DNA from 4 places in the Pseudomonas sp. WOUb67 genome. Region 4 is predicted to be linked to each of the others. Evidence: riboswitches for the same ligand, from Rfam matches in the RefSeq annotation. Region 4 holds a riboswitch; each other region holds the start of a gene.
What was found. A riboswitch is a leader RNA that binds a small molecule or an ion and turns the genes downstream of it on or off. The one in region 4 is predicted to bind cobalamin.
Positions count from the first base shown of each region.

Region 1 (7,291 bases), 470 kb from region 4:
TCGAGAATATCGCCGATCAGTTCAAGCAGGCCGATGGCCGAGTCATGGGCAGTCTGCAGCGTCTGGGCGTCGCAACGCCCCTCGCGGCTGTCTTCCAGGGCCAGCTCCAGCAGGCCGATCACGGCATTCATCGGGGTGCGGATTTCATGGCTCATGGTGGCCAGGAAGGTGCTTTTGGTCTGGCTGGCCTGTTCGGCGTCGTCCTTGGTCTGGCGCAGCTGTTCGAGCAGGCCCCGGCTCAAGGCCAGCTGCGCCTGCAGCGCGTGCTGGGCCTCGGTGCGCTGGTTGATCAGCTTGCGCAGGTAGCTGTTCCAGAACACCACGCCCGCCAGCAGCAGGGCCGACAAAACCAGTACCTGCAAGACCAGCGTGCGGTAGTCGCGCCAGGGGCTGTCGCTGACCAAGGTGCTGGTGCGCCAGCGGTTGACCAGCTGGTCCAGCTCTTCGGGTGGAATGCTCAGTAGCACCTTGTCGAGGATGGCCTGTAGCTGCGGCTGGTCTGCGGCCACGGCGAAGGCGGCAATGGCCGGGTCGTCGTCCAGCACGCTGGCGATGCGCAGGCGGCCCTTGAAGACGTGGCTGATGTAGTAGGCGGCATTGATCTGGCTGCTAAGGGCAACGTCGGCAGCCCCACCGGCCACGGCCTCCATGAGACCGAGCGGGTTGTCCACTTCCACCAGCCGGGCCTGCGGATAGCGTTGTTGCAGCAGCGCCCGCTGCGGCGAGCCGCGTATCAGGGCGATGCGCTGGCCATCCAGCGCCTTGTCTTGTGCTGGGTACGTACTGTCGCTACGGGTCACCAGTACGCGTGGGCTGACCAGGTAGGGGCGGGTATAGCGCATTTGTTTCGCGCGATCCGTGCCATAGCCCAGAGCGCCAATCATTTGTGCATCGCCACGTGCCAGGCGCTCGACCATCGCCTGCGCCGAATCGCTTTCGACCGCGTTGAAGTGCAGTCCTGTGCGCAGCGAAATCTGTTTCAGCAGGTCAAGGGTGATGCCGGTTGGGCGGTGTTCGGCGTCGTTGAACGTCAGTGGCGCCAACGAGGTGTTGACCAACACATCGATGTTGGGGTGGGCAGCGATCCAGGCTTCTTCTTCCTTGGTCAAGGCGGTTGGGTGGCGCTGTAGCAGCAGGCTGGTGTTACCACTGCTCCAGCGGCGCAGGATGTTCAGGCGTTCGCTGTCGTTGATGCGGGCCAGCGCCATGTCGACCAACCGATGCAAGCGAGGGTTGTCGCGCGCCAGGGCAAAGGCAAATGCGCCAGCAGGGACCTGGCAGAAGTGGTCGATTCTCAGCGTGCCCTGGTAACTCTTGCCAATCGTGAAGTCGGTACTGATGGCATCGCCCAGGTACGCATCGGCCTCGCCCAGATCGACAGCGGCCAGCCCGGCCAGGGTCGAGCGGTACAGGCTTAGCTGCGCTTTGGGGTACAGGTTGCGTACGGTGCTGGCCGGCAGGTAGTGATCGACCATGGCCAGGCGCAAGCCGGTGGGGTCGAGTATATTCTTCAGACTGCTTCCCTCGCGGGTGACGATGACCGGCATGTCGTCGGCATACGGGGTGCTCAGGTCAAGCTGGGCGTCTGCCGCCTCGAAGGCATTGGAGCTGCCCAGCAGGTCGATACTGCCCTCACGCAAAGCAGCGATGGCCTCGTGGCGATTATCGAAGCGCCGCACTTCGACGTTTACGCCCAGCTGCTCGGCGATGATGCCGGCATAGTCTGCGCTAATCCCCTCATAGTCCTGCTGGCTGGCGTTGATTTCGAACGGCGGATAGTCGGGTCGCGAGCTGCCCAGCACCAGGTATTGGCGTTGCCGCAGCCAATCCCGATCTTCGCTGGACAGTTGCAACGGGGCTGCGGCGCTGACCGAGCGCGCCAGCAGCTGGCGAGGTTCGCTACTGGCCAGCAGCACGGTGGGGCTGGTCAGGCCGATGGCCAGGAGCATGCACGCCAGCAGGCGCTTCATGGCGGGCGGACGCTCAGTAGACGCTATTGCGTTTGGCCAGGTCGACCATTTCAACCAGCGATTCGGTCTTGAGCTTTTCCATGATACGGCCCCGGTAGGTGCTGATGGTCTTGGCACTCAGGTTCATGCAGGTACCGATATTCTTGTTGTTTTCGCCGCGCGCCAGGCGCCGCAGCACTTCCATTTCACGGTTCGACAGGCTGGCCAGGCGCACCGGTTCGCTCTCCAGCGAGTTGCTGTTGACCGACATTTGCGGGAAGGTCGAATAGCCCTTGACCAGGGCCTTGAGGGCAAACAGCAGTGCTTCGTGGTCCTCTTCCTTGGTGACGAAAGCGCCGATGCCGGCATCCAGGCAGCGCCGCACGTACAGGTCGGTGGCCTGGCCGGTCAGCACCATGATCTTGGGCACAGGTTCCAGGCACTGCAGGCGCTTGATCACTTCCATGCCGTCCAGGCCGGGTAGGCCGATGTCGAGCACGACCACGTCCGGGCGCAGGTCGCGGGCTACCTGCGCCACTTCGCTGCCATTACCCACCTCACCCACGACATGAAAACGTTCACGCTCCAGTAGTAGGCGCAAGGACAGCCGAACAATGGGGTGGTCGTCGACGATCAGCACGGTTGTCATGTGGAAAACTCCTGTCGAGATGTGGTCCGCTTCCTGGAACACTCAGGAATACGTCTGCAAGTGGGTTAATCGGAAGCGCTGCAAGATACGACCAATCCCGAGGTTTGGTAATGCCGAGTATAGAAGTGTTGATAGTCCGCGCGCTTGTTGTTGAAAATTCCTACAAGCAATGGGAAAGACATCACCCTATCTAAGCGGCAATGCCTGGTTTGAGGTGTGGCGTCAGGCGCAAGCAACGTGTGCTTTGTTCACGCGCTGGGTGGCCGCGGGGTTATTCATCAGCGCCTGGCCCACCCGCGTCGGGCGGGCCACCAGCTGGCCGCTACAGTTCGGGCAGCGGCCCTGGAAGCGGGTGTCGGCGCAGGCGCGGCAGAAGGTACATTCGAAGGAGCAGATCAGCGCATCGGGGCTGTCGCCCGGCAGGTCGGTATCGCAGCACTCGCAGTTGGGGCGTAATTCCAGCATGGGTGTGACTCCTGTTCGCAGGCGGGAACCCGGAGTCTGCTACGCCCGTGGCAATGCTGGCAATGCTCAGTCGCCAGGGCGATACAGATGGGCGTGCCCGGCACGGTACAAGGCCGACTCGGCGAATGGCGTATCCCCGAGCACGTGGCCCACCAGGATCAGCGCCGTGCGGCGAAAATCCTTGGCGGCAACCCTTTCGACGATATCGCCAAGGGTGCCGCGCACCCAGTCCTGGTCTGGCCAGGTGGCACGATGTACCACCGCCACCGGGCAGTGCGCACCGTAGTGCGGCAGCAGTTCTTCGACGATCCGCGACAGGTGCTTGACCCCCAGGTGAATCGCCAAGGTGCTGCCATGGCGCGCCAGGTCGCCCAGCTGCTCGCCGGGCGGCATTGGCGAACTGTCGCCATAGCGGGTGAGGATCACCGTCTGCGCCACCTGTGGCAGGGTCAGCTCGCAGCCGAGCAGGGCAGCGCTGGCCGCCGTGGCGGTGACCCCGGGGATGATCTGGTAATCGATGCCCAGCGCCTGCAGATGGCGGATCTGCTCACCGATGGCGCCGTACAGGCTGGGGTCGCCGCTATGTACCCGGGCCACGTCCTGGCCTTGTTCGTGCGCACTGCGCATGGCGGCGATGATCTGTTCCAGGTGCAGTTCGGCACTGTTGATCACGGTCTCGGCCTGGTGGCCTTCGAGCACGGCAGCAGGCACCAGTGAGCCGGCATAGATGATCACCGGGCACTGGCGGATCAGCCGTTGGCCCTTGACCGTGATCAGTTCCGGGTCGCCGGGGCCGGCCCCGATGAAGTACACCGTCATGGAAAGTCCTTGCGGGAAAGAGGAGCGAATTGTTCAGCAGGCCAGGGCGAGGGTCGCCGGGCCCAGTACTTGGCGGGTCAGCAGCAACCGGGCTGTGCTGCCGGGCCGCTGGCTGGCCAGGGCCAGCGCCGTGCTTTCGGCCACACCCCAGCAGCCACTGTGGGCATGGGCTGTGGCAGAGCGGTGGCTTAGCAGCGGCTCAAAGGCTTGCAGTTGTGCGCCATGGTACAGCACCAAGGGCAAGCCAAGGCGTTCGGCCAGTTGCTGCAAGCCGGCTTCGTCGGCCTTGAGGCTGATACTGGCAATGCCGCGCAGGTCGGCAAGCGCCAGGCCCTGGCTAGCCAGGGCTTGGAGCAGCAGGGTATGCAGGGTATCCGCCGGGCAACCCCGGCGGCAGCCGATGCCGGCGTAGAACGCTGGCATCAGGCCTTGCTGGAGCGGCGGAACAGCCACGCACTGAGCAGGCCCAAGGCCACCCAGAAAGCAGCGTTGGTCAGCCAGGAGGCCATCTTGAACTGGGTCTCCAGTGCTTCGGGGGCCAGGCTTTCATGTACTTCGGGCTGTGGAGCGCCGATCACATGGGGGATTACCAGCAACACGGCGCCCAGCGCCTTCAGCAGCCAGTGGCGGGCGAACACCAGCAAGGCCAGGCCAAGAGCGGTGGCGCTGGCCGTGCCAATCCACCAAGCCTGGCGTTGCCCCAGGTCGGCAGCAGCAGTGCCGGGCAGCTCCGGTGGCAGCCCCAACGTCGGGGCCAGGCAGAACACAGCGAACCCGGCCAGGCCCCACAGCGCACCGGTGCCGGCACGCTGCGGTTCGCGCAGGCTGTACAGGGCGGCGAGAATCAGGGCGAAGCCGACTGCGACCACCAGGTTGCCCCCGGTGGTGGACAGCACCCGCTGCCAGCCGTCTTCCGGCGACCAGGCTTCGGCGCTGTGCTCATGGGCGGCCACTTCTCCACCATGTTCGTGCTGTGCGGCCGGGGCCGAGGATTCGTAGGTTTCCGCCTCAAGAATCAGCGGGGCGACCCAGAAGCTTTGCAGCAGGGTCAGCAGCAGGGCCGCAAGCAGCCCGCTGAAGCCCGCGGTACGGGCAATGCGCGTGATCATCAGGCGTACTCAGTGGCAGGGGAAGGCGGCGCTGTGGCGGGTGTCGTGGGCGGCGTTGTGCACGGCCTCGATGTGCGAGAAACCGGCGAAGTACACCAGGCACAGGCCCAGCAGGCTGGCGCCGACGGCGACGACGACGCGCTGGCTGAGGGTGACGGGTGTGGCAAGGCTGTGTTGCTTGGTGCTGGTGACGGGCATGACGCGTTCCTCTGCTTTTTGTGGGCAACGGGCAAGCGCGGCATCCCTGATGCGTGACCGCCCAGGGGAATGCAACAGCGCCCGCCCACCGCGGGGTGTTCATGAACGCCAGGCCGGTCTCCGGGCTTGCGAGGAGGAGCAGGGCTCCTGCAAAGCGTCACCTTCCCATGCCGGACTACAAGGCACAGTGGTACAGACACTTCACTCGCTTACCGTTGCGGGGGCAGCACCGGTCTTGTCCGGCCCTGCTGGAGGGCCTGGGACGCACCGGTTTCCCGTTTCACCCCCTGTGGGGGCACCTGAACGTGAGGCATAAGGAGACCATGGGGCGGGCTTTGCGTCAATTGCCAAGTACCGAGGGCGCAACGCACACCTGTGGGAGCGGGTTTACCCGCGAACACCGGCTTTGCCGGTGCCATGCACCGGGTTGGATTCTTCGCGGGTGAACCCGCTCCCACAGAGGTGTGCGCCAAGCCAGGGACAGGCGTGCAGCTGCTTCAGAAGTCATAGGCAAGCTTGGTGTACCAATAGCCGCCACCCGGGTGGAACGGCGGGTTGCCGTACGCCGCCTGGTTGCCGTTGGCGTTGTACACGCCGTTCTTGTCGGGCCGCACATTGAAGATGTTGGTGCCGCCCACACTGACGGTCAGGCTGTCGAACAGCAGGTAGGACAGGTCCAGGTCGGTGATCCACTTGGCGCCGAAGGTGCGGTCCTGGGCCTGGTTCTGCTGCCAGGTCTCGACTTTGCCGTAGCGGGTGGTCTGCAAGGTACCGGTGAAGTTGCCCAGCAACCACTGGCTGCCCAGCACCCATTTGGTTTTCGGTGAGGCTGCCACCAGGTCGCCTTCGCGGCCATGGCCGACCACGTCGATACCGGCAGCGGCCAGCGCTGCGGGCGTACCCCGGGTGCCGCGCACGGTGGTCTTGTTCCAGTTGAAGCCCAAGGTCCAGCGCACATCGCCCCAGGCACCGAACTCGCTGGTGTGGTCACCCACCAGGTCGAGGCCGCGGGTGCGGGTATCGAAGGCGTTGGTGTAATAGTTGATCCAGGTGGTGCGCGCCAGGCCCAGCGATTCGAGGATGTCGCCAATGGCACCGGCTCCGTTCTGCCGGTCGTAGAGGTTTTCGGTCAGCAGGATGCGGTCGTCGATGTCGATCAGGTAGGTGTCCAGGGTAACGCTGGTGCGGCGCGCCGGTTGCCAGGTCAGGCCAAGGCCGGCGTTGCGCGATTTCTCCGGGTCGAGCTTGTCGCCGCCGAATGCCAGCGCGGCGGCACTGCCGGGCGCGACAGTGCGGCGCAAGGCCGGCACCACATTGCCGTCGGCGTCCAGCGCGGTGCGGTTGTCGCTGACCGTGTAGCCGCTCTGGGTCAGCGACGGTGCGCGGAAACCGCTGCCCAGGGTGCCGCGTACCGCCACGGTTTCGCTCAATTCGTAGCGTGAATTGAGCTTGAAGCTGGCGGTATTGCCCGAGTCGTCGTCGTAGTGCTCGACCCGCGCGGCGGCGCCCAGGTACCAGCGCGGGGTCAGGTCCAGGCCGAGGTCGAGGTAGGCGGCATAGTTGTTGCGCTTCACATCGGCCTCGTCTTCCGGGCGGATGGTCAGCGCAGCCTGGGCGCCCACGGCGGTCTGACCGTTGGCCAGCGCGTACAGCGGGTTGGGGCGCCCGTCGGCCAAGGTGGCCGGGTAGGTGTAGGGCCCGACGCTGTAGGCGATGGGGTCGCCGGCGAAGGTCTGGAAGCGCTCCCAGCGGTGCTCCAGGCCCGCCGAAACGCGGGTGGGTACCGCCAGGCCGAACAGGCCGTCGAAGGCGCGGGTGATGTCCAGGTTGTTTACCCACTGGTCGAACTGCAAGGTTGCCAGGTCATCGAACGAGGTTGGCGAGGCCGGGCCGTAGGTGGGGTTGATGGTCAGGTCGCTGGACTGCTGGTTCTTGTTGCGCCCGCAGGTGGTGGACAGGTCCCAGTCCCAGGCACCGGCGGCGCCTCGGGCGCCGAGCAGCCATTGGTAGTCGGTGTCCTTGATGTTGTTGAGCGGGAAGTAGCCGTCTGGGAACAACTCGGGGATCGAGGCGTTGCTGTTGGGCAGGCGGTAGTTGTTGAA
Region 1 is NZ_CP170112.1:3,810,379-3,817,669, forward strand. It holds gene ABOC32_RS17150 (transporter substrate-binding domain-containing protein) at 1-1,970, opposite strand, end outside; gene ABOC32_RS17155 (response regulator transcription factor) at 1,984-2,598, opposite strand; gene ABOC32_RS17160 (DUF1272 domain-containing protein) at 2,821-3,063, opposite strand; gene cobM (precorrin-4 C(11)-methyltransferase) at 3,130-3,882, opposite strand; gene ABOC32_RS17170 (cobalamin biosynthesis protein) at 3,916-4,305, opposite strand; gene ABOC32_RS17175 (CbtA family protein) at 4,305-4,991, opposite strand; gene ABOC32_RS17180 (CbtB domain-containing protein) at 5,001-5,189, opposite strand; cobalamin riboswitch at 5,284-5,507, opposite strand; gene ABOC32_RS17185 (TonB-dependent receptor plug domain-containing protein) at 5,687-7,291, opposite strand, start outside.
Region 1: linked by a shared signal. The riboswitch ahead of ABOC32_RS17180 (CbtB domain-containing protein) and the one ahead of cobW (cobalamin biosynthesis protein CobW) in region 4 are both predicted to bind cobalamin.

Region 2 (7,291 bases), 1.6 Mb from region 4:
AAAAAAAGCTCGCCGCCGTGCGCATTTACAGAAAGCGTCTAATCTAAATTCTCAACTCTTTTCGGCTGCTGCGCAGCGGTCTCAGACAGGATGTTCTGGCCATGATAAAGATGGCGCGCTTCGCATTTCTCTCCCTGGCGGCATTGCTTGCTGCCTGCTCCAGCCGCGCGCCTGCGCCGGCCCCTGTGGTTCAGCCGCAGGTGAGCTATAGCCAACCGAGCCCTTCGCCGATTGCCGATGACGTGCTGATCCGTGCCATTGGTCTGGTGGGTACGCCTTATCGCTGGGGCGGCAACACCCCGGACTCCGGCTTCGATTGCAGTGGTTTGATCAAATACGTCTACCGTGATGCGGCCGGCATCAGCTTGCCGCGTTCCACGCGCGAGATGATCGTCATGCGCGCCCCGACGGTGGATGCCAAGGCGCTGCAATCCGGCGACCTGGTGTTCTTTGCCACCGGTGGTGGTTCGCAGGTCAGCCATGCCGGCATTTACGTAGGGGAAGGGCGCTTCGTGCATGCGCCCTCCACAGGTGGCACGGTACGCCTGGACTATCTGTCCAACAGCTACTGGGCCAAGGCCTACCTGCAGGCCAAGCGCGTGATTCCGCAAGGGCATCTGGCGCAGAACCCCTGATTCTCAATGCCTGAAGCAGCGGCCCCGTTCAGCGGGGCCGATACAGGCCGTCGGGCTCAAGGTGCTTTGCTCACCCGCCAGATGACATTGCCGACATCGTCGGCCACCAATATCCCGCCTTTCCCGTCGTTGATGACTCCCACCGGTCGCCCCATTGCCTTGCCATCGCTATCGAGAAACCCTGTGAGCAGGTCGATGGGGCGGCCCACAGGTTTGCCTGAACGGTCGAAGGGTACGAACAACACTTTGTAGCCACTGTGTGGTTTACGGTTCCACGACCCGTGCTGGCCGACCAATGCGCCCTGTTCGAAAGGCGGCGGCAACATGCCAGGTTCGGTGAATGCCAGCCCCAGGGATGCGGTGTGTGGGCCCACCGCGTAGTCGGGCGCCAGCGCCTGGGCGACCTTCTGCGGGGCCTGCGGGTGTACCCGTTGGTCTACGTGCTGCCCGTAGTAGCTGTATGGCCAGCCATAGAAGCCGCGGTCTTTCACCGAGGTGATGTAATCCGGCACCAGGTCGCTGCCGATTTCGTCACGTTCGTTGACTGCTGTCCACAAGGCCTTGCTGTGCGGCTCCCAGGCGAGTCCGTTGGGGTTGCGCAGGCCGGTGGCGAACAGCCGGTGCTTGCCGCTTGCCGGGTCCACTTCCCAGATCGCGGCGCGGCCTTGCTCTTTTTCCATGCCGTTTTCCCCGACGTTGCTGTTCGAGCCAACCGTGACGTAGAGCTTCTTGCCGTCGGGGCTTGCGATCACGTTCTTGGTCCAGTGATGGTTCAGGGGGCCGCCGGGCAACTCGGTTACCGGCTGCCCCTTGTCGGTAATCTGCATGGCGCCCGGTTCATAGTGAAAGCGCAGCAGCCTGTCGGTGTCGGCCACGTACAAGTCTTTACCCACCAATGTCATGCCGAAAGGGGAGTTGAGCCCTTCGATGAAAGGGGTGTGGATTTCTGCCACGCCATCGTGGTCGGCATCGCGCAGCAGGGTAATGCGGTTGGCACTGGGTACGGTCGCGCCGGCGCGTTTCATTGCCTTGCCCATGGCCCAGCCGCGAATGCCTTTGCCATCTTCGGGTTTGGGTGGCGCGTTGGTCTCGGCTACCAGCACATCGCCGTTGGGCAGTAGGTAGAGCCAGCGTGGGTGGTCGAGGCCGCTGGCGAAGGGGGCGACCTGGGTGCCTGGCGCAGCGGTGGGCTTCTTGCCTTTTGGCCAGCCGATTGCGGGGGCGATATTTACGGTGGGGATCAATGTCGTGACGGGGGCGGGGAGGCTGGGGTTGGGCCCGCTGCCCTCGTTTACGCTCAACAGGGCTGTTTCGCCGCAGCCTGCCAGGCTGGCTGCTATTAACCAAGGCATCAGGCATTTCATGTGCGGCGTCCTTTAACGAAGGCCTTTTCAATTGAGAGGCTGTCGGCGTTCGCCAGGTTCCCCTCGGCTTGCTCTTGCTCTTGCTCTTGCTTCGGCTTTTGCTTTTAAACGCGCGATAGTTCAGGCGACGCAGATTGCGACTTCAGGAGGCCGAGCGCAGGGCTTGCGGAGGGAGGTGACGGGCATGGATGCCCGTCAAGCGCTGGGCCCCAGGATGGGGCCTGCAGCGCGGTCCTCCCGGGAGCAAGCCCGGAGCGAGGGGACCCCGGAGCGCAGCGTAGGGGCCGGATGATGGGAGCGCAGCGTTTTTTGGTTACTTTTTGTCGCGTTTGACAAAAAGTGACCCGCCGTAAGGGCGGAAAGGTGACTATGCGCCACCTGCGCGAACGAATGTCTGCTCGGTGTGAATGCCCACACCTCAAAAGCTAAAAGCTAAAAGCTAAAAGCTTAAGCGTCGGTTTTGATAAGTCGAAAACTCCATTTGCGATGGTGACACTGACTCACCTTTTCGCTCTTACAGCGAGTCACTTTTTGTCAAACGCGACAAAAAGTAACCAAAAAACGCTGCGCTCCGATCATCCGGCCCCTGCGCTGCGCTCCGGGGTTCCCTCACTCCGGCCTTGCTCCCGGGAGGACCGCGCTGCAGGCCCCATCCTGGGGCCCAGCGCTTGACGGGCATCCATGCCCGTCACCTCCCTCCGCAAGGCCTGCGTTCGGCCTCCTGAAGTCGCGAAGATCAAAAGCCAGATCAAGATCAAGAGCTAGATCAAGAGCTAGATCAAGAGCTAGATCAAGAGCCAGATCAAGAGCATACGTCGCTGCAACACCCGCTTCGATTGACGCTCCGGGTGCAACCCTCTAACCTTCGCGCGTGTTTCAGGTGCCCTGCCAGCCCCGGCTGGGCAGGGTGAAACTGGGAAGCCGGTGGGCGCCAGCATGGCGCGATTCCGGCGCTGCCCCCGCAACGGTAGGTGAGTAGAAGGCCGCGCAGGGCCACTGGATGCCAGCATCCGGGAAGGCGCGCAGGCCAGGGCCAAAGCCCGCTCACAAGCCCGGAGACCGGCCTGGAACTGTCAACGGCATCACGGAGGGTGATGCGCGGTGCACCGTGGCCCCCTGCCATGGCCCCTGCGCGTTCTCCGTCTGCCTGCCTATTACCTGTCACCACGCCTTGCCATGGTGCCAGCCTGCGGAGAACCCTGATGAGCGAACCCACCGAACGCGACGAACGCCACTTGGCGCGCATGCAGCGCAAGAAGGCGGTCATCGACGAACGCATCGCCAATTCCCCCAACGAATGCGGCCTGCTGCTGGTGCTGACCGGCAATGGCAAGGGCAAGAGCAGCTCGGCCTTCGGCATGCTCGCGCGCGCCCTGGGCCATGGCATGCAGTGCGGTGTGGTGCAGTTCATCAAGGGCCGCAACAGCACCGGCGAAGAGCTGTTCTTCCGCCGCTTCCCCGAGCAGGTGCGCTACCACGTGATGGGCGAAGGCTTTACCTGGGAAACCCAGGACCGCCAGCGCGACATCGCTGCCGCCGAAGCCGCCTGGGCGGTGTCGCGCCAGTTGCTGCAAGACCCAAGTGTGCAGTTCGTGGTGCTGGATGAGCTGAATATCGCCCTCAAGCACGGCTACCTCGACCTCGACCAGGTACTGTCCGATATCCAGGCCCGCCCGCCCATGCAGCACGTGATCGTCACTGGCCGCGCTGCCAAGCCCGAAATGATCGAACTGGCCGATACCGTGACCGAGATGGGCATGCTCAAGCACGCCTTCCAGGCCGGTATCCGCGCACAGAAGGGCGTCGAACTGTGAGTCAATCGCGCCACTGCCCCGCCGTGTTGATCGCGGCACCGGCCTCTGGCCAGGGCAAGACCACCGTCACTGCTGCCCTGGCCCGCCTGCACCGCAACCTCGGGCGCAAGGTGCGGGTGTTCAAGTGTGGGCCCGACTTCCTTGACCCGATGATTCTCGAACGGGCCAGCGGCGCGCCGGTGTACCAGCTGGATTTGTGGATGATCGGTGCCGACGAAAGCCGCCGCCTGCTGTGGGAAGCGGCCGGTGAGGCCGACCTGATCTTGATCGAAGGCGTGATGGGGCTGTTCGATGGCACCCCGTCCAGCGCCGACCTGGCGCGCCATTTCGGGGTACCGGTGCTGGCGGTGATCGACGGCACGGCCATGGCCCAGACCTTCGGCGCCCTGGCCCTGGGCCTGGCGCGTTACCAGGCCGACCTGCCGTTCGCCGGCGTGCTGGCCAACCGGGTGGGTAGCCTGCGCCATGCACAATTGCTGGAAGGCAGCCTGACCGAAGGCCTGCGCTGGTATGGCGGCTTGTCCCGCGAGCGCGGCATCGAGTTGCCCAGCCGTCATCTGGGGCTGGTGCAGGCCAGCGAGCTGAACGACCTGGATGCCCGCCTGGATGCCGCAGCCGAAGCGCTGGGCGCCAGCTGTGACGCAGCCTTGCCACCGCCGGTGACTTTTGCCGAACCCGAACCGCAAGCCTGTGCCGCCTCGCTGGCTGGCGTGCGCATTGGTGTGGCGCGGGACGAGGCGTTCGCCTTCACCTATGGCGCAAACCTTGAACTGCTGCGTAACCTGGGTGCGCAGCTGGAATTCTTTTCGCCGCTGCATGACCGCGAACTGCCGGTGGTGGACAGCCTGTACCTCCCGGGCGGTTATCCCGAACTGCATCACCACGCCCTGGCCGCCAATGCGCCGATGAGCGAGGCAATCCGTGCCCATCATGCCCAGGGCAAGCCGTTGCTGGCCGAGTGTGGCGGCATGCTCTACCTGCTCGATGCCCTGACTGACGTCGCCGGCGAGCGTGCCGAACTGCTCGGCTTGCTGCCGGGCGAGGCGACCATGCAGAAGCGCCTGGCGGCCCTGGCCTTGCAGGCAGTGGAGCTGCCGGAAGGTACCCTGCGCGGTCACACCTATCACCACTCGCTGACCAGCACGCCGCTGGAACCGATTGCCCGGGGCCTCAGCCCCAACGGCGGGCGGGGCAACGAAGCGGTGTATCGCCTGGGCCGGCTGACGGCCTCCTACGTGCACTTCTACTTCCCCTCCAACCCGGATGCGGCGGCGGCGCTGCTGCGACCATGAGCGAACACGCTTACAGCGACGCCGAACGCGCCGCGATCTACCGGGCCATTGGCGAGCGCCGCGACATGCGCCATTTCGCCGGTGGCCAGGTGGCGCCGGAGCTGCTTGGCCGCCTGCTGGCAGCCGCGCACCAGGCGCCCAGCGTCGGTTTGATGCAGCCCTGGCGGTTTATCCGCATCACCCAGCGTGAACTGCGCACCCGCATCCAGGCCCTGGTGGAGGCGGAGCGGCTGCGCACCGCCGAAGCATTGGGCGAGCGGTCGGATGACTTCATGAAACTGAAGGTAGAAGGCATCAACGACTGTGCCGAGCTGCTGGTAGCGGCCTTGATGGACAACCGCGAGCCGCACATCTTCGGCCGTCGCACCTTGCCGGAGATGGACCTGGCCTCGCTGGCCTGCGCCATCCAGAACCTGTGGCTGGCGGCCCGTGGCGAAGGGCTGGGCATGGGCTGGGTGTCGCTGTTCGACCCCTTGGCGCTGGCGGCACTGCTGGGCATGCCGGATGGGGCCAAGCCGGTGGCGGTGCTGTGCCTGGGGCCGGTGACCGAATTTTACCCGGCGCCCATGCTGGTGCTGGAACACTGGGCCGAAGAACGGCCCTTGAGTGACATGCTGTACGAAAACCAATGGGGAGAGCGCCAATGAGCGTGGCCTTGCTGACCATGGCCGGGGTGGCCCTGGATGCCTTGCTGGGCGAACCGCAGCGGCGCCACCCGCTGGTGGCCTTCGGCAATATGGCCGGTAACCTGGAGCGTCGCCTGAATGCAGGTGGCCGCGGCTGGCGCAGCCACGGCGTGAGTGCGTGGTTTCTGGCGGTGGTACCGCTCACCCTGGTGGCGCTGATCCTGTCCTGGCTGCCCTACATTGGCTGGCTGGTGGATGTGCTGGCGCTGTACTGCGCCCTTGGCCTGCGCAGCCTGGGCGAACATGTGCTGCCGGTGGCCAGCGCCCTGCGCCAGGGCGACCTGGAAGAAGCGCGGCGGCGCGTCGGCTACCTGGTCAGCCGCGAAACCCGTGAGCTGGACGAGCCCGCCGTGGCCCGGGCGGCCACCGAGTCGGTGCTGGAAAACGGCAGTGACGCGGTGTTCGCCGCGTTGTTCTGGTTTGTGGTGGCCGGTGCGCCGGGTGTGGTGCTGTACCGCCTGAGCAACACCCTGGACGCTATGTGGGGGTATCGCAACGAGCGCTTCGAGCGCTTCGGCTGGTGCGCGGCGCGCATTGATGACGTGCTCAACTACATTCCCGCACGGCTGGTGGCGCTGACCTACGCACTGCTGGGCAAGACCCGCCTGGCCCTGGCCTGCTGGCGCAAGCAAGGCCCGCTGTGGGACAGCCCCAACGCCGGGCCAGTGATGGCTGCCGGTGCCGGTGCGCTGGGAGTAGAGCTGGGCGGCCCGGCGGTTTACCACGGCGAACTGCATGAGCGGCCACGCCTGGGTGAGGGGCCGATGGCTGACGCCGATGCCATCGAGCGTGGCTGGAGCCTGGTGCAGCGCGGCGTGTGGCTGTGGCTGATGTTGATCTGCCTGGGGGCTTACATCAATGCTTGAACACGGTGGCCGCCTGCTGCGTGCAATGCAGCACTATGGTATCCCTCGCGAGGAGTGGCTCGACCTGTCCAGCGGCATCGCGCCCTGGCCATTCCCGATCCCGTCGATCCCCACGGATGCCTGGGCCCGCCTGCCAGAGACCGAGGACGGCCTGGAGGAGGCTGCCCGTGCGTATTACGGCGCCCGCCAATTGCTGCCGGTGGCGGGCTCCCAGGCGGCGATCCAGGCTCTGCCGCTGCTGCGTGCGGCTGGCCGGGTAGGGGTGCTGACGCCGTGCTATGCCGAACACCCGTACGCCTGGCAACGGGCGGGGCATCAACTGGTTGAGCTGGATGAGGCGCAAGTCGAGGCGACGCTCGACAGCCTCGACGTGCTGGTGCTGGTCAACCCCAACAACCCGACCGGTCGGCGGGTGCCGCGTGAGCGCCTGCTGGGCTGGCACGCCCGCCTGGCCGCCCGTGGTGGCTGGCTGTTGGTCGATGAGGCGTTCATGGACAACACCCCGGCGCAGGGCGTGGTCGATTGCGCCGAGCGCCCGGGGCTGATCGTGCTGCGTTCGTTCGGCAAGTTCTTTGGCCTGGCCGGGGTACGCCTGGGCTTCGTCGCCGCCGAGCGCAGCCTGTTGCTGCGCCTG
Region 2 is NZ_CP170112.1:5,865,707-5,872,997, reverse strand. It holds gene ABOC32_RS25930 (C40 family peptidase) at 102-635, shown strand; gene ABOC32_RS25925 (PQQ-dependent sugar dehydrogenase) at 692-1,999, opposite strand; cobalamin riboswitch at 2,861-3,081, shown strand; gene cobO (cob(I)yrinic acid a,c-diamide adenosyltransferase) at 3,202-3,813, shown strand; gene ABOC32_RS25915 (cobyrinate a,c-diamide synthase) at 3,810-5,105, shown strand; gene bluB (5,6-dimethylbenzimidazole synthase) at 5,102-5,752, shown strand; gene cbiB (adenosylcobinamide-phosphate synthase CbiB) at 5,749-6,657, shown strand; gene cobD (threonine-phosphate decarboxylase CobD) at 6,650-7,291, shown strand, end outside.
Region 2: linked by a shared signal. The riboswitch ahead of cobO (cob(I)yrinic acid a,c-diamide adenosyltransferase) and the one ahead of cobW (cobalamin biosynthesis protein CobW) in region 4 are both predicted to bind cobalamin.

Region 3 (7,291 bases), 670 kb from region 4:
GGCGGCAGTCAGCAGCAGGGGCAACAGCAACTTCTGGAAGCGAGGCATGGCGTGGCCTGGTCGGGCAGTGAAGGCTGCCGATTATACCGGTGTCCGCCTGGCCACGACGAGCTTTGTGATTTGCCTTGAACGGCGCGCTGAGGTAGAACCGTGCCCTCCAACCACTGCCAGCAACCCCATGCCGAACTGCACCCTGCAACCTGTGGCCCGCGCCGCCATTGCCGAAGTCGTGGCGTTTGTCGATAGCGCTCGCCGCGAGCTGTTCCCGATGCTTGCGCAGGCGCCATTGCCGCACGACCTTGCGCATTTTGCCGACACCTACCTGGACGGCGCGGGGTGCTTTCTTGAGGCGCGTGATGACGGGCGGCTGGTCGCGGTGATCGGCTACGTGCCCTATGACCACCGTTTTCCCCAGCTTGATTATCACGGCGAGCGAGTGGTCGAAGTGGTGCGCCTGTTCGTGCTGCCGGCCTACCGCCGGCATGGCCTGGCTGCCGCGTTGTTCGGTGCGTTGCGCGAGCGGGCGGAGCTGGCGGGTATCGACTGCCTGTACCTGCATACGCATCCGTTTCTGCCGGGTGCGATTGCGTTCTGGGAGCGGCAAGGGTTTGCGGTGGTGGATGTGGAGCAAGACCCGGTCTGGCAGACCACGCACATGCACGTGCGATTGCCCTGACCTGTGGGAAAGCGCCTACAACGGCGCTTTTGGCGTGATCGACGCGTTCATTTCAAAACCGGCCCGGCTTGCTTACCTTCCCCTGTGACGGCTTGCTCACTGCACCCGAGGGAGACTCACGATGCCATACATGGCCCTGTACAAACTCAAACTGCTGGACGAATTTGAAGACCGCATCGACCTGTGGACCTTTGCGGATTTTGAAAAAAGGCTGATAGAACTGTGGCGGGGGGCGACCTACCATGACGCCAAGGGCATCATCAATGCGGCGCACAAGGAACGCCGGTGGCCGAGGGTGGTGAAGCGGTATCTGCTGACCAATTACAAGGTGTTTGGCAATGTCAGTTCGGAGCTGGAACGGGCGTTTGCCGAGGTGCTGATTGCAATGAATGAGCAGGAGCGGGCCGAGTGGGGGTTGTTGCCTGCGGGTAGCTCGGTTGCCTGATCTAGCTTGGGGCCGCTTTGCGGCCCTATCGCGACACAAGGCCGCTCCTACAGGGATCGCGAAAAGCCTGGACTGCGCGGTCCCTGTAGGAGCGGCCTTGCGTCGCGATAGGGCTGCAAAGCAGCCCCAACCCAGGCAACCCGGTCTATCAGAACCCCCCCGACAACGGCCACTCCACCGCCAAGCGTATCTGGTCCCCGTCCAGCTCAGCCTGCGCCGTGTTCCCCCGGTGCACGTTATGCCTCACCGAGAACGTCGTCCCCTTGGCCTTGCCGCTCTGCACCACATACCGCGCCTCCAGGTCGCGCTCCCAATGCTTGCCACCCTTGCCATACCCCAGGTACGCATACCCGCCGTTGGGGTCGACATGCGTGCCGTCGATATCGAACCCCCGCACGTACAGCGCCGTCAGGTTCAGCCCCGGTACGCCATAGGCCCCCATGTTCAGGTCATAGCGTGCCTGCCAGGACTTTTCGTTCGGTGCGTTGAAGTCCGACATCTGCACGGCGTTGGCAATGAAGATGGCCCCTCGCGTCACGTAGTCGAAGGGAGTGTTACCGTCTACCTGCTGCCAGCCCAGGCTGAAACCGTGCGGCCCCTGGTTGTAGCGCGAGACCAGGCTCCAGGTGGTGTTGTCGATGCGCCCGGACAGCGCCTTGCCGGTGTCTGTGGTGCGGTAAAGGTTCAAGTCCAGGCTGACGCTGCGGCGGTCATCCAGGGCGTGGGTGAGGGTGCTGCCCAGGTAGTGCTGGTTCCAGCTGTCCTCGTAGCGGGAGGTGTACAGGCTGCCGCTGAACGCTGCCCCAGGGTTCCAGACCACGCCGGCCAGGTCGAAACTGTTGCCCTGTTTGCCATTGGAGTAGTTCACCGCAAAGCCTTGGTCGTGGCTGGAGGCATTGCGGTCGGCGTTTTCGTTGAAGTGCCCGGCCACCAGCTTGAGCGTGTCGAATTCGCTGCTGGTGAAAAAGAACCCGGTGGCGGTCTCGGGCAGCAGGCGGCTGTCGGAAGAGCTGAACACCGGGGTTTTGACCCGTTGCTCGCCGTAGGACAGCACGGTATTGGACACCCGTAACTTCAGCGCCGCGCCCCCACGGCTGTATTCGTTTTTCGGGTGCCCGTCGTTATCCACCCCCAGCAGGCGGGCTTTGCCCACGCGCCCGCCACCACTGTCCAGTTGCACGCCCAGGTAGGCATGGGCATCGACGCCGACGCCGATCAGGCCCTGGGTGAAGCCGGACTGGAATGTCCCCATCAAGCCGTAGGCCCATTCCTCAGCCTTGCCATTGCGTTCGCTGCGCGGTTTATAGGCATTGCGCCCGGCACTGTTGCGCCCACCGTGCTTGTAGTCGCGCTGGTCGAATACGCTGCGGTTGAGGATGCTCCAGCTGCTGTCTTCGACAAAACCGTTGCTTTGCGACTGCGCGGAGTCGGCCAGGGCAAAGGGCGACAACCCCAGCAGCGGCAGTGCCAACATGAGCCGGCTCATCGTGCGGCCTCGAGCTTGTGCAACTGGGCCGCGAGGCGGGCTTGCGCCCGTGCAGGCAAGCTGGCGGGTAATTCGGCAGCCGGCGCATCGCCCACCTGGATCACCATCACCATGCCCATCGCCAGGTGCGGAATGCACTGGATGCCGTAGACGCCCGACACGCTGAAGGTGTGCTCGAACGGCTGGTTCAACTTGCTCTTGAAGGGTTCGGCGCCGGGGGGCAGCAGGCCGGGCACGCTGGCCGCATTGTGCCCGCTCTGGGTGGGCAGAAAGCGCACGGTGTCGCCGGGGGCAATGCGCAGGTGGTCCGGCTCGTACACCATCGCGCCTTCGCTGCCGCGGTTGAGCATTTTCACTTCATGCACTTCAGCCAGTGCGGCGGGGGCAAGTAGGGCGGTGGCAAGCAGCAGGGCGACAGGGCGCAACAGCATCGGTAGAACTTCCTGGTTCAGGGGGCGCGAAAACGCAGGATGCGCGCGCCATCGAAGGGGTCGGTGAGGTAGCGGGCCTGCACGCCGAAGGTGCACAGCAGGCGCTCGGGCGTGAGGACTTCAAAGGGTTTGCCAAGGGCAACCAGGCGGCCCTTGTCGAGCACCGCGACGCGGTCGCAGGTGAGTGCCTGGTTGAGGTCGTGCAGGGCCACCAGCGTGGTTACCGGCAGGGCTTGAACCTGCTGCAGCAGGCTGAGCTGGTGCTGAATGTCCAGGTGGTTGGTCGGCTCGTCCAGCAACAGTACCTGTGGCCGTTGCGCCAGGGCGCGGGCGATGTGCACGCGCTGGCGCTCGCCACCCGACAGCGAACCCCACAGGCGTGTGCGCAGGTGCAGGGCGTCTAGGTCCGCCAGGGCCTGCTCGACGATGGCACGGTCCTCCCGAGAGAACGGTGCCAGTGCTGACAGCCACGGTGTACGGCCCAAGGCAACGGCATCGAACACACTGATTGCATCGAGGGTATCGGCCTGTTGCTCAACCAGCGCCAAGGCCTGGGCAACACGGCGCCGGGGCAGCTGTGCCAGCGGTTCGCCCAGCAGTTGCACGCTGCCGCTGGCCGGCTTGCGCAGCCCCGCGAGCAACTTGAGCAGTGAGGACTTGCCGGAGCCATTGGGGCCGACGATGCCCAAGGTCTCACCCGCCACAACGCTAAGCTCGATATCGCGCAGCACGGTATTGCCGGCCAGTTCCAGCCCCAGGCCCTGGCAACTCAGCGGTGCAAGCTGTACAGCGGTCATGACTGTCATGAGTGCCCTCGGCGGCTGACCAGAATCAGCGCGAAGACGGGTGCACCGATCAGTGCGGTGACCACGCCCACGGGGATCACCTGGCCCGTGATCAAGGTGCGCGAAAGAATGTCGGCAGCAATCAGGAACAGTGCACCGCCCAGTGCGCTGGCGGGCAACAGGCGGCTGTGCCCGGGGCCGAGCAGCAGCCGCAAGGCATGCGGAATTACCAGCCCGACAAAGCCGATGGCGCCGACGATGGACACCATCACGGCCGTGACCAGTGCCGTGCAACTGATCAGCAGTAACTGGGTGCGCCGCACCGGGATGCCCAGCGATGCAGCCGAATCGGCGCCGAAGGTGAAGGCATCCAGCGCGCGGCGGTGCAACAGGCACACCACCAGGCCGAACAGCGCCACCGGTACGGCCAGCCACACGGAAGGCCAACGCACGCCGCTGAGATTGCCCAACAGCCAGAACAGAATGCCGCGTGCCTGTTCGGCGGTGGCCGACTTGGTGATGAGAAAGGCGGTGAGGGCGTTAAACAGTTGCGAGCCGGCGATGCCGGCGAGGATCACCTGCGCGTTGTTGCTGCCTGGGCCGGCCGCGCGGGCCAGTAGCAGCACCAGGGCGAACGCTGCCAACGCACCGATGAAAGCGCCCCCGGACATGCTCAGCGCCAGGCTACCCAGGCCCAGCAGGCCGACCAGCACTGCACCGGTCGAAGCGCCGGCCGACAAGCCCAGCAGGTACGGTTCGGCCAGCGGGTTGCGCAGCAGCGCCTGGAGAACCACACCACAGGTGGCCAGGCCGGCACCGCAGGCTGCCGCGACCAGTGTGCGGGTCAGGCGGTAGTTCCAGACGATGCCGGCGTCGATCGGGTCAACCGGGTAGCCGGCCTGCCACAGGTGGTTGGCCAGCACCTGGCCGACCACGCTGGGAGACAGGTTGGTCTCACCGATTGCAGTGCCGGCCAGCAAGGCGGCCAACAGTGCCGCCAGGGCGACAGCGATGCAGGGTAACAGGCGAATCATCACTGGGCCGCTTTACCGCTGGCGAAGGCTGCCGACAAGGTTTGCAGGCCGCGGAACAGGCGAATGCCGGCCTGCATGGCGTCGGCGTCGAGGACGATGATGCGGTTGTGCTTCACCGCGTCCATGTTGCGGGTTACCGGGTCGTTACGCAGGAAGTCCAGCTTTTTCTGGTAGTCGTCGGCGGGGAAGCGGCGGCGGTCCATGCGGGCGATGATCAGCCAGGTAGGGTTGGCTTTGGCCAGGGTTTCCCAGCCAACAGTAGGCCACTCCTCGGTGGACTCGACCACATTGCGCACGCCCAGGGTGCGCAGCATGAAGTCAGCGACACCCTGGCGGCCCGCCACGTAAGGGTCGATGTCGAGGTCGGCGCTGGAGAACCAGAACAGTGCCGAGGTGGCGGACAGGTCCTTGCCGGCCAGTTGTGCCTTGGCGCTGTCCAGGCGGCCTTTCAGCTCGGCGTTCAGCGCAGTGCCACGGTCCTGCACATCGAAAATCTCGGCCAGCTGGCTGACGCTCTTGTAGATGCTGCTGACCTGGAACGCCTGCAGGCGGGTACCGTCGGCGCCGACCAGGTTGTCCTTGCCTTCGCAGTCCGACGGCAGCAGGTAGGTGGGTATCTTCAGTTCATCGAACTGCTCGCGGGTGCCCACCACGCCCTGGGCGCCGACCATCCATTCGAACTGCACGGTCACCAGTTGCGGGCGCTTGCCGACCACGGCCTCGAAACTGGGGTCATTGTCGGCCAGGCGCGGCACCTTGGCGTTCTGCGCCTGGTACTCGGGCAACACGTTGTTGAACCACAGCGAGGTACCCGCCAGCTTGTCGCCCAGCCCGAGTGCGTAGAGCATCTCGGTGCCGGCCTGGCCGATGGTGACGGCGCGCTGCGGCGCCTGGGCGAAGGTTTGCGGTTTGCCGCAGTTCTCGACCGTCAGCGGGTAGTGGGTGGCGGCAGCCTGGGCCAGGCCAGTGAGGCCAAGGCCGGCGAGCAGGGTGGCGAAACGGGGCAGCATGCTGGGCGATCTCCTATCGGACAGTTCGGGTGAGGAACGCACGGACAGGCATCGCCGAGCCCCCGCCGATGGCAGGGGCAACACTGATGGCCAATCCCGGACACCCCGCCGGTTGGTAAATGTAGGCCGGCAGGTCTCCTGACTGGTGCGTCATGGCCCGGCTCCGGCCTTCCCGGGCGTGTGGCCCAGTGGCATCGATGGAGCAGGCTCGGCACCTACAGTTGCGGGGGCAGTTCCGTTTGGCCCGTATTGACGGGCCTGGGATTCCCTATTAATTCCGTGGTGGAAACCGGCGGCCCGCATGGTAGACCATCGCGCCGCCGGGTGAAAACGCTTTTCAGAAGTACTTCAGCCAGGTGATGTCGCGGCGGCGTGCTTTCAGGCGAGCGAACCCGCGCACCGGCAGGTACAGCGAGACCGCCAGCAAGGCAGCGCCCAGCCACACCGCCGCGATGCCGTCGAAGCCGAAGTAGTCGCCATGGTTGAGGCCGAACAGCGCCACGCTGGCCAGATACAGCAGCTTCAGCACGTACAGGTGCAACAGGTAGAAGAACATCGGTGCTGCGCCAAACACCGCCAGTGCGCTGATCCAGCGGGCCTGGCCGGCGCGCTCGAAGGCGCGCAGCAACAGCAGGCCGCAGCCCAGGGTGAGCGCCAGGAACAGCAGTGACGGCGGGTATTTGGTGATGTTGAAGAAACTCATCACGGTTTGGGTGAGGGTTGGGTAACCGCTCCACGGCGCCTCGCCGTAGCCGTTGAACAAGCGCAACACGACAAACCCCAGCAAGGCGATCAGCCCAGCCAGCAGCAAGCGCTGCTGGCGTTGGTCGGCCGTGCTGCCACGGGCAAACCAGGGGCCCAGGCCATAGCCCAGGGCGATGACCCCGATCCATGGCAACACCGGGTAGGAGGTGCGCAGGCGCAGGTTTTCGGAGAACTCAAGCCAGCCACGGTCGTGCAGGATGGCCCATGGCACGTGCAGGGCGGACTCCACGCCAAAGTGCAGGCCGTCGAGCAGGTTGTGGCCGGCAATGATGACTGCGCCCAAGGCGAGCAGGGCGGCACGTGGCAGCCATACCAGCAGCGACAGGGCGATCATGCTGACGCCGATGGCCCAGATGACTTGCAGGTAGATCACGCTGGGGGGCAGTTGGAAGGTCCAGGCGAAGTTGACCAGGGTGAATTCCAGCACTACCAGGAACAGCCCGCGCTTGAACAGGAATGCCGAGACATCGCCACGGCCCTGGTGTTTTTCGCCATACAGCCAGGCCGACAGGCCGGTCAGCAGGACGAACACTGGCGCGCAGAGGTGGGCCAGGGTGCGGCTGAAGAACAGCGAAGGCTCCGTGGCGTCGATGGCCATCGGGTCGCTGACCTGGCGGTGCAGGAAGAAGGTTTCGCGGACGTGGTCCAGAAGCATGAAC
Region 3 is NZ_CP170112.1:4,953,555-4,960,845, reverse strand. It holds gene ABOC32_RS22025 (hypothetical protein) at 1-48, opposite strand, end outside; gene ABOC32_RS22020 (GNAT family N-acetyltransferase) at 179-676, shown strand; gene ABOC32_RS22015 (hypothetical protein) at 798-1,121, shown strand; gene ABOC32_RS22010 (OprD family porin) at 1,270-2,607, opposite strand; gene ABOC32_RS22005 (pseudoazurin) at 2,604-3,038, opposite strand; gene ABOC32_RS22000 (ABC transporter ATP-binding protein) at 3,056-3,844, opposite strand; gene ABOC32_RS21995 (FecCD family ABC transporter permease) at 3,841-4,857, opposite strand; gene ABOC32_RS21990 (ABC transporter substrate-binding protein) at 4,857-5,867, opposite strand; cobalamin riboswitch at 5,979-6,176, opposite strand; gene ABOC32_RS21985 (DUF1624 domain-containing protein) at 6,205-7,291, opposite strand, start outside.
Region 3: linked by a shared signal. The riboswitch ahead of ABOC32_RS21990 (ABC transporter substrate-binding protein) and the one ahead of cobW (cobalamin biosynthesis protein CobW) in region 4 are both predicted to bind cobalamin.

Region 4 (7,291 bases):
GACAAGGTTTCCGACGCCGCCAGCATGCCACCCTGGAACTGGTAGTAATCGTTCGAGTCAAGCAGGTCGTGTTCGTGGTTGTCCTGGTTCTGCAGCACCGCCTGCACCTTGGCCAGGCGCTGGGCGAACTGGGCGCGGGCCGGGGTGCCGTCGTCGCTGCCGCCGTAGGCGTAGCCGCCGTGGTTGAGGTAGACCTCGGCCAGGTCGTCGCGGCTGTGCCACAAGCGCCCGTCGATGGCGTTCTGCACCCCGGCCCCATACGCACCTGGTTTGGCGCCGAACACCCGCCAGCCGGCCTGGCGCGCGGCCTGCTCGGCGTCTACGCCTTGCGCTTGCAGCGTGGCACGCTCGCTGCGTACACGGGCGGCCAAAGGGTTGAGGTCGTCGGGCTCATCCAGCGCGGCCACCGCCTGCACGGCGGCGTCGAACAGCCGGATAAGGTTGCCGAAGGCATCACGGAAAAAGCCCGAAACGCGCAAGGTCACATCCACCCGCGGGCGGTCGAGCAGGCTCAGCGGCAGTATTTCAAAATCGTCCACGCGCTGGCTGCCGGTGGCCCACACCGGCCGCACGCCCATCAGCGCCATGGCCTGGGCGATGTCGTCGCCGCCGGTACGCATGGTCGCCGTGCCCCACACCGACAGGCCAAGCTGGCGCAGGTGGTCACCGTGGTCCTGCAGGTGGCGTTCGAGGATCAGGCTGGCCGAGGCGAAGCCCAGGCGCCAGGCCGTGGTGGTGGGTAGGTTGCGCACGTCCACGGTATAGAAGTTGCGGCCGGTGGGCAGCACGTCGAGGCGCCCACGGCTGGGGGCACCGCTGGGGCCGGCTGGCACGAATCGCCCGGCCAGCGCTGCCAGCAGGCCATTCATTTCAGCAGTACCGCAGGCATCCAGGCTGGGTGCCACTGCTTCGCGCAAGGCGTGCACAACGTCGTGCACCGGCTGCCATTCGCTCAGGTCAGGCAACTGCAGGGTGCCACCCAGCGCTTGCTCGATCACCTGCTGCGCCAAAAGCTCCAGGCGCTCGCGGGTATCCCCGCAGGTGCGCCAGGGTTCAATGCTGATGGCCTGCAGCTGCTCGGGGCGTGCGCCCTGCCAGGGCAGCCCAAGCTCGCAATCGAGTGGGTCGAAGCCTGGCACCAGGGCCTTGGCCAAAGCCCGCAGCAAGCTGGCATTGCCGCCACGGCCGTCACCACGCTCAACCCGCAACAGTGCCAGCAGCGTATCCAGGCGCAGACGCCCTTCTGGCGACTGGCCAAACACATGCAGGCCATCGCGAATCTGCGATTCCTTCAGGTCGCACAGGTAGGTGTCCAGGCGCGGCAGCCATACGGCGGCATCGTCCAGCTGCCCTTCGAGTTCCAGCTCGCGGTCGATGTGGTTGACCTTGACCAGCTCGAGGATGTCACGCTGCAACTCGCGGGCGCGCCGCGGGTCGAGCAACTGCGCTTCGTAGAACTCGTCGGCCAACTGCTCCAGGTGGCGCAACGGGCCATAGGTTTCGGCGCGGGTCAGCGGCGGCATCAGGTGGTCGATGATCACCGCCTGAGTACGGCGCTTGGCCTGGGCGCCCTCGCCCGGGTCGTTGACAATGAACGGGTAGATGTTCGGCAGTGGGCCCAGCAGCGCGTCCGGCCAGCACTGCGCCGACAAACCGACGCCCTTGCCGGGCAACCATTCGAGGTTGCCGTGTTTGCCGACATGGATCACCGCGTCGGCGGCGAACGCGTGGCGCAGCCAGAAGTGAAACGCCAGGTAGCCGTGCGGCGGCACCAGGTCGGGGTCGTGATACACCGCGCTGGGGTCTACCTGGTAGCCCCGGGCTGGCTGGATGCCGACGAAGGTCAGGCCAAAGCGCAAGCCGGCCACCATCAGCCGGCCACTGCGGTGCATCGGGTCCTGCTCGGGCGGCCCCCAGCGCTCCAGCACTGCCTGGCGATTGGCCTCGGGCAAGCGCTCGAAAGCGGCCTGGTAGTCGGCCAGGCTCAGGCTCTGGGCGCAGGGGCGCTGGTCGAGATGGTCCAGGTCGTTGGTCACGCCGCCAAGCAGCTGGTGAATCAGTTGCGTGCCGCTGCCCGGCAAATCGGCCAGCGGGTAGCCTTCGGCTTGCAGCGCCTTGAGGATGTTCAGTGCGGCAGCGGGCGTGTCCAGGCCGACGCCATTGCCAATACGGCCATCGCGGGTCGGGTAGTTGGCCAGCACCAGGGCAACGCGCTTCTGGGTATTGGGCAGGCGCGCCAGTTCGACCCAGCGGCGGGCCAGTTCGGCAACAAAGTCCATCCGCTCGGGGTGGGCGCGGTAGCACACCACGTCGGATTGGCTGCGCTCGCTGCGCCAGGCCATGTCTTTGAAACTGACCGGGCGGGTAATGATGCGCCCGTCCAGTTCGGGCAAGGCGATGTGCATGGCCAGGTCACGCGCACCCAGCCCCTGTTCGCTGGCTTCCCAGCCGGGCTGGTTGTCCTGCGCGCAGATGGCCTGCAGTACCGGGATGTCGCGGCGGAACGGGCGCAGGTTGGGGCGTTCGGGGCTGGACAGGGCAAAACCGGTGGTATTGACCAGCACTTCGGCACCGACTTCGTCCAGCCAGGCTTCGACCTGCTCCAGGCAGGCGCTTTCCTTGAGGCTGGCCACGGCGATCGGCAACGGGTTCAAGCCAGCCGCCTGCAGGCGCTGGCAGAACACGTCGATGAACCCGGTGTTGGCCGCCTGCAAGTGGGAGCGGTAGAACAGCAGCGGCGCCACCGGGTAGTCCGGGTGCCAGTGCGGGTACCAGTCTTCCAGCGCCACACTGCCCTTGGCCGGGTGATACACGGCGGTGCGCGGCAAGGGTTGCGGCTCGTCCCAGGCATAATCGCGGCCCAGCCACTGGTTGGCCAGGCAGTTGTACAGGTTTATGGCATTGGCCTTGCCGCCTTGGCGCAAGTAGTGCCAGAGGCGCTCGGCCTGCTCGCCCGTAACGGTGCCAAGGCGGGTCAGCTCCGGGTCCGGGCGGTCATCGCCCGGCACCATAATCAGCTGCACGCCACGGGCGGCCAGCTCGACCAGTTGCTCGACGCCATAGCGCCAGTAACCGACGCCGCCGTGCAGCGACACCAGAATGACCTTGGCATGGCGCAGCACCTGGTCGACATACAGGTCGACCGAAGCGTGGTTCTGCACCTGCATCGGGTTGGCCAGGCGCAGGCTGGGGAAGCCTTCAGGTAATTGCTCGGCGGTATCGGCGAGCAACGCCAGGTGCGAATCGCCGCTGCAGAGAATCACCAGTTCGGCGGGTGTCTGGCCGAGATCGGCAATACTGTCGTCCGGCACGAAGCCGCCGGGCTGGGTCCGCAGCAGGTGCATGGGTCAGGCGCCCAAGGCCTGGCGCAGGCGCGCTTCCAGCTGGGCAGCGTCCAGTTCCTGGCCGATCAGCACCAGGCGGGTGATGCGCGGCTCGTCGGCACGCCAGGCGCGGTCGAAGTGCTTGTCGAAACGGGTACCCACGCCTTGTACCAGCAGGCGCATCGGCTTGCCCGGGATGGCAGCGAAGCCTTTGGCGCGCAGGATGCCGAACTCCACCACCAGCTGGGTCAGGGCGTCGAGCAGCAGGCTTTCGTCAGCCTCCGGCAGGTCGATGGAGATGGAATCGAAGGCGTCATGGTCATGGTCGTCATGATCATCGCCGTCGTGGTGCGAATCGTGGTGGGTACGGCGGCCATCGATGTGTGCCTCGGACTCGGCGCCCACGCCCAGCAGCACCTCCAGTGGCAGCTTGCCGCTGCTGGCCTCGACCACCTTGACGGCCGGCGGCAGTTCTTCGGCCACTTCGGCGCGGACCTTGGCCAGGCCTTCGGCGTCGATCAGGTCGGCCTTGTTCAGTACCACCAGGTCGGCGCTGGCCAGTTGGTCAGCGAACAGCTCGTGCAGTGGCGATTCGTGGTCCAGGTTAGGGTCGAGCTTGCGCTGGGCATCGACCTGGTCCGGGTAGGCGGCGAAGGTGCCGGCGGCCACGGCCGGGCTGTCGACCACGGTGATGACCGCGTCGACGGTGCAGGCGTTGCGGATTTCCGGCCACTGGAAGGCCTGCACCAACGGTTTGGGCAAGGCCAGGCCGCTGGTTTCGATCAGGATGTGGTCCAGGTCGCCACGGCGGGCCACCAGCTCGCGCATGACCGGGAAGAACTCTTCCTGCACGGTGCAGCACAGGCAGCCGTTGGCCAGTTCATAGACGCGGCCGCTGGCTTCTTCTTCGGTGCAACCAATGCTGCACTGCTTGAGGATTTCGCCGTCGATGCCCAGTTCGCCAAATTCGTTGACGATGACCGCAATGCGGCGGCCCTGGGCGTTGTCGAGCATGTGGCGCAGCAAGGTGGTCTTGCCCGAGCCGAGGAAGCCGGTGACGATGGTAACGGGGAGCTTGGCCAGTGTTTTCATGTCGCATTGCCCTTGGCAGAGTGGCGCGGGCATGCAGGACGACAGCCGCGGGCCAGGTAGGCCGGGCTTGTTCGCCACCGGATCACCCCGCCCGGTTGAAAGTCGAAAACGTTGCGAGGCAGGTCTCCTGGCTTGCACCGTTCCATCTCCCCGTTCGGTTGAACAGCGGGCTGGCGGGATGACGCCTTCCCGCGCGTTGACGCAGTGGCTGTGTCGATCCGTTGTCGGTGCTTACAGTTGCGGGGGCAGCCGCGGCTTGTACCGCGTTCCCGTCTTAGCTTCGGCCTGGCCGAAGAACCTCGAAGTGGCAAGGCTACGCAGTGCCTGGCGGGTGGTCAACCATTGCTGCGGGCTGGCCGACCACAAGGGCTGCAACTGCGCTACAGTGGCACCTTTGCCCACGGTCAAGGAAGCCCCATGCCCCTCGCCCCCGCCATACCGGTACTGCGCATCTTCTCGGTCGACAAGGCCAAGGAGTTCTACCTCGATTTCCTCGGCTTCAGCGTCGACTGGGAGCACCGATTCAGCCCGGACCTGCCCCTGTATGTGCAGATTCACCGCGACGGCCTGATCCTGCACCTTTCCGAGCACCACGGTGATGCCTGCCCCGGCTCTACCGTGTTTGCCCGCATCGACGACCTGCGCGCGCTGGAGCGTGAACTGCAAGGCAAACAGTACGGCTACGCCCGGCCCGAAGCCGAGCGCCTGGACTGGGGCCTGCAGATGCAGGTGTACGACCCGTTCGGCAACCGCCTGCGCTTCTGCCAGCAGATTGATGACGAGGCCAACCCGTGAAGACGCTGGGCAAACGCGAAATGGCCCGCTTGGAGCGCGAGCTGGTGGCGTGCCTGACCGATGCCTGCGAAACCGCCAAAGCAGAAATCGTCGGTTTCACCTGGCTCACCCACCGCCTTGACCCTGAGGATTTCCCAGCCAGCCTGCGGATCACCTGGGTGTTCGAGCACGAGGCCGACAAAGCTGCTGCGGTGGCGGGCGAAGCAAAAGCGCGCATGGTGGCGCTGACCAGTCAGGCGTTGGACCACGCCGGCATCCAGCTGGATCACCCTGCCTGGCACGTGCGCTTCGACAGTGAAGAGGCCTGCGCACACGGCCACGGTGGCGACTGGGCCAAGTGCTTGCAGAAGCAGCGCTGAGGCCAGCTGGCGGGCGGTGCTTTACCCGCCCCCGGCGGTTCGTTAGGCTACGCACTCCCCTATTACGAGGTGTTCGTCCAATGCGCCATTGATGCCGCCGTCCGTTCGACGGCCAGTCTTCAGCCTCCGGTTCGCGCCGGAGATGTCGCGGCATTTGTGGAGTTGTGCATGACGAACACGTCAATCCTGACGCTGGACAGCGTCTCCTTGGCCTTGCCTGATGGCAGGCTGCTGTTTACCGACCTCAACGAAACCTTCGACCAACGCCGCACCGGCCTGGTCGGGCGCAATGGCGTGGGCAAGAGCCTGCTTGGGCAAATGCTTGCCGGCCAGCGCGAACCGAGCAGCGGCCATTGCCGGCGCTTTGGCCTTGTCCATCTACTGAACCAGCAGGTAATCGAACGCAGCGCCACGCTTGCCGATCTGGCCCAGGTGGGGTCGGTGATTGCGGCGCTGGAGCGCATCGAGCACGGCAGCATCAACCCCCAGGATTTCGACACCGTTGGCGAGCGCTGGGATATCCGCGAACAATTGCAGGTGCACCTGCAGCGCAACGGCCTGGGTCAACTCGACTGGCGCCAGCCCGCAAGCAGCCTGAGCGGTGGCCAGGCCATGCGCGTGGCGCTGGTTGGCGCATGGCTAAGCGGTGCCGACTACCTGATCCTCGACGAACCGAGCAATCACCTGGACAGCGACGCTCGTGCCCAGCTGCTTGGCATGATCGAGGCCTGGGACCGGGGTTTGCTGGTGATCAGCCACGACCGCAGCCTGCTGGCGCACATGGCGCGCATCGTCGAATTATCTAGCCTGGGGTTGCAGGCCTATGGCGGCAACTACAACTTCTATGCAGCACAAAAGGCTAGCCAGGCGGCACTGGCCGAGCAGCAACTTGCCCGGCTTAAGCAAGAACAGCAGCGCCAGGCCCGTGAATTGCTGCGCCAGCGCGAAAGCCTGGAACGCCATCAGGCCCGCGCCGGGCGCCAAGCCAAAAATGCCAACCAGGCCAAGATCCTGGTCGACCGCCAGCAGGAGCGCAGCCAGGCCACAGCGGGCAAGCAGCGCCGCGACCATCGCGATGCCCGCCAAGCACTGCTGGGCAAAGTGCATGACGCCACCCGCGAGGTCGAACAACACAGCGCCATTGCCCTGCACGCGCCCACGCCACAACGTCATGCGGGCCGGGAGGTGTTGGCCCTGCAGGCACTTCGCTTGCCCCGAGGCACCCGCAAACCGCTTGACCTGCGCTTGTGCCTGGGCCAGCGGCTGGGCTTGACCGGCGCCAATGGCAGTGGCAAGTCCACCCTGCTCAGGCTGCTGAACGGGGAGTTACCCGCACCGCCCGACCAGTTACGCCTCAGTGGCGAAACCGCCCTGCTCGACCAGCACTGCAGCACGCTACCAGGCCACATCAGCGTGCTCGAACACCTGCGCCGGGCCAACCCGGTGCTGGCCCAGGGCGAATTGCGCAGCCGCCTGGCACAACTGGGCCTGGATGCGGCCCGTATCGAACTGCCCAGCAGCCTGCTCAGCGGAGGCGAGCGGATGAAGGCCGCGCTGGCCGCCGTGCTGTACCGCGAGCGGCCACTCGACCTGTTGCTGCTGGACGAGCCCGGCAACCACCTGGACCTGCCGTCACTGGCAGCCCTGGAGCGCATGCTCGGTCAGTTTCGCGGGGCGCTGATGGTGGCGTCCCATGATGCGGTACTGCTGGAAAACCTGGCC
Region 4 is NZ_CP170112.1:4,280,202-4,287,492, forward strand. It holds gene cobN (cobaltochelatase subunit CobN) at 1-3,344, opposite strand, end outside; gene cobW (cobalamin biosynthesis protein CobW) at 3,348-4,415, opposite strand; cobalamin riboswitch at 4,516-4,732, opposite strand; gene ABOC32_RS19075 (glyoxalase superfamily protein) at 4,833-5,210, shown strand; gene ABOC32_RS19080 (hypothetical protein) at 5,207-5,569, shown strand; gene ABOC32_RS19085 (ATP-binding cassette domain-containing protein) at 5,738-7,291, shown strand, end outside.